Regions from separate parts of the Paenibacillus sp. GCM10028914 genome, predicted to be linked through region 2. Evidence: riboswitches for the same ligand, from Rfam matches in the RefSeq annotation. Region 2 holds a riboswitch; the other holds the start of a gene.
The links. Region 2 has a riboswitch for thiamine pyrophosphate ahead of ACFQV5_RS12325 (YkoF family thiamine/hydroxymethylpyrimidine-binding protein). Riboswitches for the same ligand answer to the same signal wherever they lie in the genome.
Positions count from the first base shown of each region.

Region 1: it holds a riboswitch for thiamine pyrophosphate, as region 2 does, so the genes downstream of both, ACFQV5_RS05095 (ECF transporter S component) here and ACFQV5_RS12325 (YkoF family thiamine/hydroxymethylpyrimidine-binding protein) in region 2, are expected to answer to the same signal.

Region 1 covers NZ_JBHTFO010000006.1:83,713-89,438, reverse strand. Annotated here, with positions in the region: gene ACFQV5_RS05100 (ABC transporter ATP-binding protein) at 1-761, opposite strand, end outside; gene ACFQV5_RS05095 (ECF transporter S component) at 799-1,428, opposite strand; TPP riboswitch at 1,516-1,629, opposite strand; gene asd (archaetidylserine decarboxylase) at 1,796-2,599, shown strand; gene ACFQV5_RS05085 (SDR family oxidoreductase) at 2,602-3,483, opposite strand; gene ACFQV5_RS05080 (AraC family transcriptional regulator) at 3,783-4,568, opposite strand; gene pdxR (MocR-like pyridoxine biosynthesis transcription factor PdxR) at 4,599-5,726, opposite strand, start outside.
Region 2 covers NZ_JBHTFO010000013.1:66,567-72,292, forward strand. Annotated here, with positions in the region: gene ACFQV5_RS12310 (class I SAM-dependent methyltransferase) at 26-748, opposite strand; gene ACFQV5_RS12315 (nucleotidyltransferase domain-containing protein) at 901-1,602, shown strand; gene ACFQV5_RS12320 (sporulation protein YjcZ) at 1,702-1,797, shown strand; gene ACFQV5_RS12325 (YkoF family thiamine/hydroxymethylpyrimidine-binding protein) at 1,913-2,512, opposite strand; TPP riboswitch at 2,594-2,694, opposite strand; gene ACFQV5_RS12330 (nitroreductase family protein) at 2,890-3,495, opposite strand; gene ACFQV5_RS12335 (ABC transporter permease) at 3,988-4,941, shown strand; gene ACFQV5_RS12340 (iron chelate uptake ABC transporter family permease subunit) at 4,931-5,726, shown strand, end outside.

The DNA of each region.
Region 1 (5,726 bases), on a different contig from region 2:
ATACGAAATGTCTCTCTTCCATTTGTTGATCTGGCATAGTCATCCCACACACCCGGATACCAAATGCCGTATTCCTTCAGTTCCCTCTGGAATGCCGTAAACACGAATTCAGGATTCCCCTCACCCAAAATCACACCATCCGGTCCGAACAGCACGACCCGATCAACATAGTCCGCCATTTCCTCAATCCGGTGCTCCACAATGATTAACGTTCGCCCATCCGATACAGACTTCACTGTCTCCCATATCTGTTCCCGTCCTTCTGGATCCAGCAGCGCCGAAGGTTCATCCAGAAACAACACCTCCGGCTGAAGAAGTAGGGCAGAAGCAAGTGCTAGTCTTTGTTTCATCCCTTGAGAAAGATGACTGATTGGCATATGTATATCCTGAAGTGCCAGCCCAACTGACTGCAACGCTTCAGTCATTCGGTCTACCATATCGGCTTGTGGAACCCCCAAGTTTTCTAACACAAAGGCCAATTCTTCATCCACATAAGGCATACAAAACTGGGTATCCGGATCTTGAAAGACATACGCCCATGACGATGGGATTCGCTGGTCTGAGCATTTCATCGGCACTTCTATAGCGTTCGGAATCATACCGCTGAGCACCTGGAGAAGGGTTGATTTACCGCATCCGCTTGGGCCGAGAAGAAGAACCTTCTCTCCTTTTTTCGCAGAAAACGATATGTCCTTGAACATCAGCTTGTCTTCTCCCGGAAATTTCAATCGTAAGTCTTCCACAAACAGTGCATATGACATCTCGCTACCGGACGCCTTATGCTGATCAGCTATATTCTCACACATGTTTAGGATCGTCCAAAGCTTCATAATCCTTAGCTGAAGCAGGACGGAGCAGTGAAGTGACCCCTGTCCGTTCTAAGGCCTTAGCCAAGGCGAACATTAAGAAACCTGCAATTACAGCACCACTCAGTACACGCATGCTATACTTTGCAACAAACAGCCACCATGCATAATCGTCCGTATAAGCTAAATAAAAATCCATCAGCATGGAACCAACCGCAGACATTGCACCAGCTAGAGCAACGATCGATACCGTATACTTTCTATACCGGAAAGCTGCAAATACGAGCTCTGCTCCAAGACCTTGAATAATTCCGTACAATAGCAGGTTCAGTCCCCATCCACTGCCGAATAATACCTCCACATGAGCCGCTGCAAGCTCTGCTATAAGCGCAACCCCCGGCTTTCGAATGAGGAGAAATGCGAGCGTAGCTGCTGCAAACCACATACCGTACAACAACTCATCTGCTTCAAAAAACAATGGCTTAAACAGGTTATATACCGATCCCCAGAAATGGTACACCACACCTAATACGAGTGAGACCAGAACCGTAACCAAAATATCACTAAGCCGCAGTCCCTTACTAACAGGTCTCTTCACCTTACCTTGAATACTTGATTCCATCATAATTTCCCCTCTCCTATCTAAAATACGATTGATAAACACGACAAAAAACCGTCTGGAAATATGCGCAGACGGAAAACAAGCCCTTAGTCAGGGTCGGATATTCTCTACGCTGGCATTACCCAGTTCAGATTAACGGTCAGCAGCGGGATGATATCTGCAGTCTCAGCCTGATTCACTCAAGCCCCCGTATTCCATATTCGGTTTTAAGCTGACTTTAAAATACACCAAGTAATCCAGAATTTGCAAGACCCTATTTTTCAATAATCCCCTTTATATTGATTTACCCCTTGTTCTATGTCAATATAATGCAGAGTGCGGATGCATTTAATTCCGCCTATTGTTAGGCAAGGCAAAGGAGAATCACATGGCTAAACAATTACTTAGATTAATGACAGAACTCTCTTCCCGCAAGTGGATATCCCATATAATGGGACGTTTTTCCCATAGCCGATTGAGCCGTTATCTCATACCAACGTTTACACGAATATATCAAATCCCTGTACATGAAGCGGAAAAAGAAATAAACGAATACCGTTCACTGAACGAATTTTTTTCCCGTCGTTTAAAGATGGGCATGCGGCCGATCGACGAAACAGCAAGTGCCATGACCAGCCCTGTTGATGGTGTTATAACCGGTATGGGGCCTATTCATGCGGGTACCATTCTGAACGTCAAGAATCAGGATTACACGATTGCTGATCTGCTCGCTAACTCCCCGCGCATGCAGAATTACATTCACGGGTATGTATTTGTACTCTATCTTAGTCCAACCGATTACCACCGGATTCATTCTCCTGTAACTGGAAAGAAAGCAGAAAGTGAGCATCTTCGTGGCAAGGTATATCCGGTAAATGATTTTGCCATGACCCATATTCGCTCCGTACTTAGCCGTAACGAAAGACTCATCACCTACATCACACATGAACATGGTGAAGTAGCCGTCGTTAAAGTTGGTGCTATGAATGTCAGCAGCATTAAATATGTTGACGAGACCGTAACTGAGTGGCGGAACGGCGATGATCTTGCTTACTTCGAGTTCGGTTCTACCGTCGTCTTGCTCACGGAGAACGGAACCTTCACTCCACGCGGTGATCTAAAGATCGGAGACAAGGTAAAGATGGGTGAACTTCTCGGACTACTGCATGAATCATCAGATCATCGCTCCTAGCATCAGGGATTCTTACTTAACGTATTTAAAACAATGCGACGAAAGAAGCGGTAAGGTAGCATCATCTTGGCTGCAATCGTCATTCGGGTGCCAAAAGGTAGTCTGTATCTGAACTTGGGGGAAGCGCTTCTAGCGATTTCCCCTACCAGTCGTGCAACTTCTCTAGGATCTCCACTTTTTTCAGCCGTTTTTTGAGAGAACCGGAGGACACGGTTTAACATCGAATAATAAGGAGATCCCTCCTTGGCTTTAATATCACTGAACCCTTTGCTCCAAATCGGCGTGCCATATGCACCTGGTTCAATGAGCACCACATCCATTCCGAGCGGCTGAAGCTCAAGCGAAAGACATTCTGCGAGACCCTCAATGGCAAACTTAGAAGAAGCGTATGGTCCGTACCCCGGAAACCCGACTACGCCGCTAATGCTGCTCATAAATATGATTTTGGATTTCGGAGTTTTACGCATGATTGGCAAGGCAAGCTGTGTGACAGCTACCGTTCCGAAAAAATTCACATCCATCTGCTTCCTCCATGCCTCAAGCGGGACCTCTTCCACGAATCCCCCCACGGCTTCACCTGCATTGTTTACAAGCAGATCCAGTCTACCCCAGCGATGATCAATCTCAAGCATGGCGTTCTTAATAAGCTCGTGCTCGCATACATCCACCTTCATAATATGAATCCGAGATTCCAATCCCGCTTCCTTGGCAGAACTCAGCAGTTCTCCCGCAGCCTCAGGTCTTCGCATTGCTGCTGCCACGTTATACCCCTTGGCCGCAAGTTCCAGACAGATCAGTAGTCCAAAACCACTTGAAGCTCCAGTCACAAGCGCTAGTTCACCTGTTAATTTCTTAAACGTTTCCAATTCTGTTCTCCCTTTCATCCCTGGATCAATCGATATGCTATATGCTAAAAAGCACCCCGCCATTTCGCCGGTTTGTTCCTTCCGGGAAATAACGAAGGTGCTGTTATGTGTATGATTTATTAGAACCACAAATTCTGTTCGGGATTGGCACTCTTAAACCGACGTAACCGATTTCTAAAAATGCCGCAACCACCACGACTGCAAATCAAGCTGCGCATTCTTCTTCTTTGGCTCATTGCCGGCACCCCCCTCTCTATTTTTATTTATCACCATCATTACCCTATCTAGTTTACCATGAATCACCTTACTAGATTACTTTAACGAACCTCAGAAGGACTCTTCCCGGTATACTGCTTGAATTGCCGGCTGAAAAAGAAAATATCTCTGTATCCGAGCGCATCAGCAACCTCCGTAACATTCATCCCTTGGTGCAGTAAAAGATGCTGTGCTCGCTCAATCCTCATCTTAATTATGTACGACTGAACCGGTGTACCGATCAGTTCCTTGAACTTGATCGAAAAATAACGAGAAGACAAGCCTGCTCTAGCAGCTAGATCCTCAACCCGATGCGGCAGCCCTGGGTGCAGGCGCACATAATTCGCAATCTCATGGATAGCCTCTGTCAGTTGGTTACTGGTCTTCTTGTTTACGGGCATATCCTTATCATCCCTGAGCAAATAAATCATCAGCTGCTTTAAAATCATCTTTCCTTCTTCTTCCGCCCCATAAGGCTGGTCCAGATACAGCCGAACGTATTTAGCAAGCAAATATTCAAAATCCATCGTCTCGTTCAGCTTCCGATAAGGAGCTGGCACCTCGCTGACAGGATCAGTCACATCAAAATGCAGGTAAGTTAGAACAAGCGGCTTTTGCGGGTTATGTGTTGCACTTGTATGATCGCCAGGAGAGAATAAAAAGCAACTTCCTTTTTCCACCTCATAAGGCACATCATTAAGCACCACAGTTCCTTCACCACTCCATACGTAAAACAGGTCATAATTTTGCATCGGTTTCTCACGCTTTTGCCATTTCCATCCTGGTTCACATACGATTTTAGCTAAAGCGGGTTTGATTACAAAAGAAGACGGCGATGCATTCAGCATCACGTCATTCCCCCTTGTCTCTCGAAAATATTAATCTATGTCTACCTCCATGATACTCTTTTTTGAGATGTTTTGCATATCCTCCCAAGCTAAAGCCATTTGAGAGATTCCCTTCTCGATTTGCTCATGATTCAGATGAGAGAATACGAAGCATGCAGCAGAAGTATTCGGCGTAAGATGATATACTTCAGCATCTCGAAACTCAACACCTCTATGTCGGCAAACCTTTTTAAAAATCTCGTACTGGTCCGGTCCATGCAGCCAATGAGCGTATACATGTAATCCAGCATCTCCCCCATTCAGACGGAATAGATGCGCTGCCTTCTCTTCCATTTGGTTAACAAAAAACGCATGCAGTCCTCTGTAAATCCGAGTCATTCGCCGGAGGTGCTTGCCATATCCACCTCTCGCCATAAAATGAGAGAGCGCACACTGCTCCAGCAGAGCGGGTGACACTGGCTCATACAAAGCCTTAGCAGCAACGACTGACTTTACCATAGATTTAGGGAGAACAGCGTATCCTAGACGAAGGCCTGGAAACATTGTCTTAGAGAAAGAACCTATGTAAATGACACGTCCTGATTCATCCAAAGCCTTAAGCGGTTCCATCGGTCGCCTGCCAAATCGGAATTCACTGTCATAATCATCCTCAACAATGATCGCTTGATGAGACTCAGCCCATCTCAGTAATTCCCTTCTCCGTTCAATCGGCATCACCGCCCCTGTTGGAAATTGGCGGCTAGGGGTGACGAATAATAATCTTGCATTCCAATTTTCCGGAATAAGACCGAATTGATCCACTTCCCCGGCAATCATCTTTCCACCGCAAGATTGCACCGCACTCCGTATTCCATGATAACCTGGGCTCTCAAGCACAACAGGATCACCCGGGTTTATTAATAATTGCGAGAGCAGAACAATACCTTGCATAGATCCGCTGAAAATGACGATATGCTCAGCCTCTGCATGGATGCCTCGGGTAAATTTTAAATGTCCAGCAATGGCCTGACGGAGTTCAAGATGCCCGGCACAAGGCAGCTGTTGTTGGTATTCTTTTCTCGCTTCGCTGGCGGCATGATTTATCGCACTTTTCCATTCCACATAAGGGAAATGGTTGGATTCTGCCTTATCACCAACAAATGAAATACACTCATCATC
Region 2 (5,726 bases):
CCCCTCAAAATGTTTATGAACCTATTTATTTTACAGCTTTGAATAAGGCCGAGGCTAAATAATTTGTGTTATTCAAGATCATCCGATCATGTTGAAATAGGGTTTCCCATAGGTTCATATCAAGCAGCGCTCCTTCATCCCGGCGTTCAAATGTATCCAGGTGACGGGTTTGTTCCTGTTTCAATTGTTCTGTGAAATGGTTGTATTCTAAAGCTTCTTCATATGAGAATCCACTCTCAATGAGTCGTTTATGCCATTCTTCTCGATTCATGAGTTGCGGAATACCGAAAAAATTCTCTAGTTCTTTTTGTGTTTCTGCAGGCATCGGTTTGTCCATCAACAATTCACGGTCGTAAAGTGTTCCTCCTTTGTCTAAAACTCGGCAATACTCCGATAATGAACGGGATGCATCGGTAAAAACAGTAACGGACTCCGCAATAATGAGGTCAAACTGATTGTCTTCGAATGGCAAAGAACATACATCAGCCTTCTGAAAATGAATATCCAATCCCATAGCTTCTGCTCGTGCACGAGCCTTATTCAACATGTTCTCATGCAAATCAATGGCGGTGACGTTAAATCCTTGCTCTTTTAAGTAACAAGCAGTCCTACCCGTTCCACAACCCACTTCTAATATCCTGCTGTTAGGAGAAATGGGCTCATTCCGGAATAATCGTAGTGTTGCTTCAAATCCTCCGGGATGGGCGCTACCCATTCCTAACTTGGACAGCATATTGATATAATTCATGTGCTTAGGTCCCCCAATTCTTCCTGTATTCGGTGTAATGAGCATTCGTCTTATTTAACATATGTTTCAGGTACGTTTGGGGTTTTGCTGAATTTAATAATTTGAGCCCGTTTTTATAGGCTTGATGAAGTTTAACAATGGGGGAACGTAAAGTGAGGACTGAACCGTTTGCTGCAGCTAGGCAATTGATATTTCGCGATTATCCGGATTGCACGTTAGCCGTGTTAGGAGGAAGTGCAGGTAGAGGAGAGCATAACGAGCACTCAGATCTCGATATTGTGGTTATAGATGGAGAGGGCTCAGAAGATTTAAGTCGTAAGACGGTGGAGGCTTATGGTTGGGTCGTTGAATTATTCTTCATAGCTTCATCAGAGTATCGTGAGCAATTCGATGCAGGTGTGCTAGCTGGAAATCCGACCTTGCAAAGAATTATTGCCGAAGGAAAGGTATTACGCACAAGTTCCATTGGAAACAAAATTAGGGAAGAAGCGAAGAATGATCTGGATCTCGGACCATTGCCGCTCACTTCTTTTGATATTGACGTTAATCGTTATGTAATTACCGAATTGATGATGGATTTAAGAGGTTCAACTAAGGCTGTAGAAAGCTGGTTCATCGCTCAAAAGATGACTGTGCTACTGTGTGAATTCATGCTCAGAGCCAATCGTCAGTGGATTGGAGAAGGAAAATCGTTATTTCGATTTCTGTCTGTGTATGATGCGAGTACAGCAGATGCATTGGAGAAGTCAATGGCGTTGTTCTACCGCTACAATAACCAGGAGCAATTATTGGAGCTAGCCGAAAGAATTTTAGAGCCATATGGTGGTCCGCATTTGATTGGTTACGAAGAGTAAGTATCATGGAGGGATAAGAGCCGTTACAGATCAGCCTCATCCTAAATACATTAGTATTGTGATTAGATCACACGATATTAAAACTCAGGAGGGATCTTCATGAGCGAAGTATGTGGCGGTGGATGGGGCAACCCAGTTGGTGTCGTATTGGTACTCTTCATTCTGCTTGTAATCATTCTTGCAGTTTGGGTCTAGTCCAATCGGCTAGATGAGAAATGGATACACTCCCTCGACCTATGTCTCGGTCGAGGGAGTATATTATAGAAGATAGTCGATGTTTAAGATTATTCAATAACGAAGTGCAGGAAGTTCAAATTGACTTTGGAGAAGGACTATTAGCCGAAACAACAGCAGTCATCACCAGATGGCTTCTTTCTGTTTGTATCGCATGAGTAAAAGCATCTTCCAGGGTTTCAAATACCGCTGATAAAGTGCCGTCCAGTCGGCTGGAGTAGTGAATGCCCTGTGTTAATGTCCCTTTGGATTTAGCACGTTCCACTTCTTGATATATGATGTCCATATAATTGTCTGTGCCTAACGGATAAAGTGAGAAGTGACTGGCTGTTTCAATGTTAGCTTTTTCAGCAAGACTTTCATTCATGCGAACATCATCTTCTGACATGAATACATCCCCTTTGCTGTCACCTGGGCAGCCAATCGAGAAAGTTCCGTTAAATACCGTATGAACACCCGTTCCAGCTGTATGGGCGAATATCGCACGAGTCACGTCGAATACATGCTCTGCTCGTCCTCTGACACATGTACATAAATCATCGGTATGAATCCAAACCTTGTCGGTATTGACGGACTCCAGTGCTTCCGTAATAACCTCTACGAATCGATCAGTCATTGGAAATACGGAGAATCGGCAGCCTACTATTCGGCTGGTTCCGCAAGTGAGATGGCTCATAAAATTAAAACCTCCTTGTATTATATGAAAATAAAAAACTGCACTCCGGGTAAGAAGTGCAGTTTTATGCTCATAGGAAATAAACACAAAGCTCCACTTCCCCACGCTAGTATGACCTAGATCGGGTAGTAAGGGTTGACGATCATTACGTCTCTCAGCACAAGGCACCCCTAGTTAGCTCGAAATTGTATGCGATTGGTAACAGGACCTTCATTCTCGTGTTATTGTAACGTCCAGGCTATTATATTTCAATGATTTCTTACATTTCTTACCGGAGCGTAGCGACAACAGCAAGGGCAGCCTCCAATCAAAATATGAAAAACGGGTGCCCTACTAGCCATGATATGGCTTTTAGGACACCCGTTTGAGGTAAGAGATTATTTAAATACTTTTACACGGTTTTCAAGCGGCTGGAATTCTTTCTCGCCTGGCTCTGCTGTTGGCTTACCGAAAGGCATTTGAGCGAGCAATTTCCAGCTTTCAGGCAGATTCCATTCATTTCTAACCTTCTCATCAATCAGTGGGTTATAGTGCTGCAGGGAAGCACCAAGACCTTCAGCCTCAAGAGCTGTCCATACCACAAACTGAAGCATACCTGAAGATTGAAGGGACCAGATCGGGAAGTTATCAGCGTAAAGTGCGAAGTTCTCTTGCAAGTTAGCAACGACACTGCTGTCTTCGAAGAATAGAACTGTTCCGTAGCCTGCACGGAAGCCGGCCATTTTTTGAGCTGTAGAAGCGAATTGCTCTTCGCTACCGCCAACAACTTCCTTAAGAATACCTTCAGTCAGGTTCCATAGTTTATCATGTTGTTCTCCTAGAAGCACAACTACCCGAGCACTTTGGGAGTTGAAAGCAGATGGAGTATGTTTTACCGCTTCATTTACAAGATCTTGAATGCGTTCATCTGAAATAACGGAGTCTTTACTGATCGCATAAATTGAACGACGGTTTTTAAGGGCAGTGCTGAAATCTGTTGACATGATGAAATTCCTCCTAGAGTTCATAGTTTTGGTTGCTTACTTAGATATAAGATTTCTAAAAAATCTGTCGTAATACATTGATGGCTGCTATGTGTACGATCAGTCATCGGACAGTAAAACAACACTAGCAACTTACAAAAAGTTATAAAAAAACTATCTGTAAGTATGTTATTATATTACAGAGTTCATTGTCAAGTTTAATTAATCGATTTTTCGAAAGTTAAAACAATAACGACGGTTAGTATATGAAGGAAAATGATAATCATGTGATGTTTACATGAACGAAACTTAATAATGTGAACAAATGATGAACATATATTAAATTTTTGAGAAATTTAATTGATTTTGATTCTCAATTATACTTGATGGGTTGAGAATGGGATGATATAATTCATTACAGATCGCAAATGATAATCAATCTCATTGAGAATGATATCAACTTAACGAACCGGAATTTACCGGTAACTGCATACCTGCATAGAAGGAAGAGCTATGAAGAAAAGATACTTGATCGCAGCAGTTATAGTATTATCCTTCATCTCCTTATTTATTGGAGTAAAGGACATTTCACCACTTGATCTGTTCAGGATGACTGAGCAACAACAGCATATTTTTCTAGTCAGTCGTGTACCGAGACTTATCAGTTTAATTCTGGCTGGAGTCAGCATGAGTATTTGCGGATTGATTATGCAGCAGCTTAGCCGGAATAAATTCGTTTCGCCGACGACGGCAGGAACGATGGATTCCGCAAGACTTGGGATTCTGGTCTCCATGCTGGTGTTTTCAACCACAGGGCCGCTCATCAAGATGCTAGTCGCATTTCTCTTTGCTTTTGCTGGTACGCTTGTCTTTATGAAGATACTGGACAAAATTAAATTCAAAGATGCGGTGTTTATCCCGCTGGTTGGATTGATGTTCGGGAATATTATTAGCTCAATCGCTACATTTTTCGCCTATAAATATGATCTTATTCAGAACATGTCTGCCTGGTTACAAGGTGACTTTTCAATGATCATCAAGGGGCAGTATGAACTGATGTACATAAGTGTTCCACTGGTCGTTCTTGCCTATTTGTTCGCCAATAAATTTACAGTGGCAGGCATGGGTGAGGAATTTGCAACAAATCTGGGATTGAAATACAGAAGAGTGGTAAACATCGGTTTGATTATTGTGGCTCTGGTAACTGCTTCAGTCGTTCTGACTGTAGGTATGATACCTTTCCTAGGACTGATCATACCGAACATCGTGAGTCTTTACTTGGGGGATCACTTGAAAAAAAGCCTTTCGCATACCGCACTGCTGGGGGCCGGATTTGTTCTCTTTTGTGACATTATCGGCCGAATTATCATCTATCCCTACGAAATTCCGATCAGCTTAACCGTGGGAGTAATCGGAAGCGGTATATTCATTTACTTATTGATGAGGAGAAAGGCATATGACTTATAAAGCCAAAACCGGTCTGTTGGCCGCGGCGGCGCTTATCCTGATAGCCCTCTTCCTATTTATAGATCTTGGAGGTAGTTGGGACTACGCGTTTCCGAGAAGAATCAAAAAAGTGCTTGCAATCGTATTAACTGGCGGTTCAATAGCATTATCTACCACGGTGTTTCAAACGATTACTAACAACCGGATATTAACACCAAGTGTCATGGGACTTGATTCCTTATATGTACTAATACAGACCTTTGTTATTTTCGCCTTTGGTTCATTTGCAATGTATGAGCTTGGCAACCTTAATTTTCTTATCAATGTCGGCGGTATGATTCTCTTCTCTGGAGTCTTGTACAAGATTCTGTTTCGAAGGGAAGGAAATAGCATTTTCTTTCTTCTGTTAGTCGGCATGATTTTCGGATCATTGTTCTCAAGTATGTCTTCATTTATGGAAGTACTGATTGATCCGAATGAGTTTCAGTTTGTATCTGATAAAATGTTTGCCAGCTTCAACAATGTAAAGACCGAGCTGTTACTTATTTCTTTTATTGTTGTAGGGTTAACATTGATCTATTTCGCAAGGTTCTTTAAATACCTTAATGTACTGGCTCTAGGGCGTGAGCAGGCAATCAATCTTGGTGTGAACTATGATTTTGTTGTAAAGAGATTGCTGATTATTGTAGCTGTTCTTATCGCGGTGGCTACAGCGCTTGTCGGACCGATTACATTCCTCGGACTTCTAGTCGTGAATGTATCGTATGAATTCTTAAAGACATATCGACATTCTTACTTAATTACAG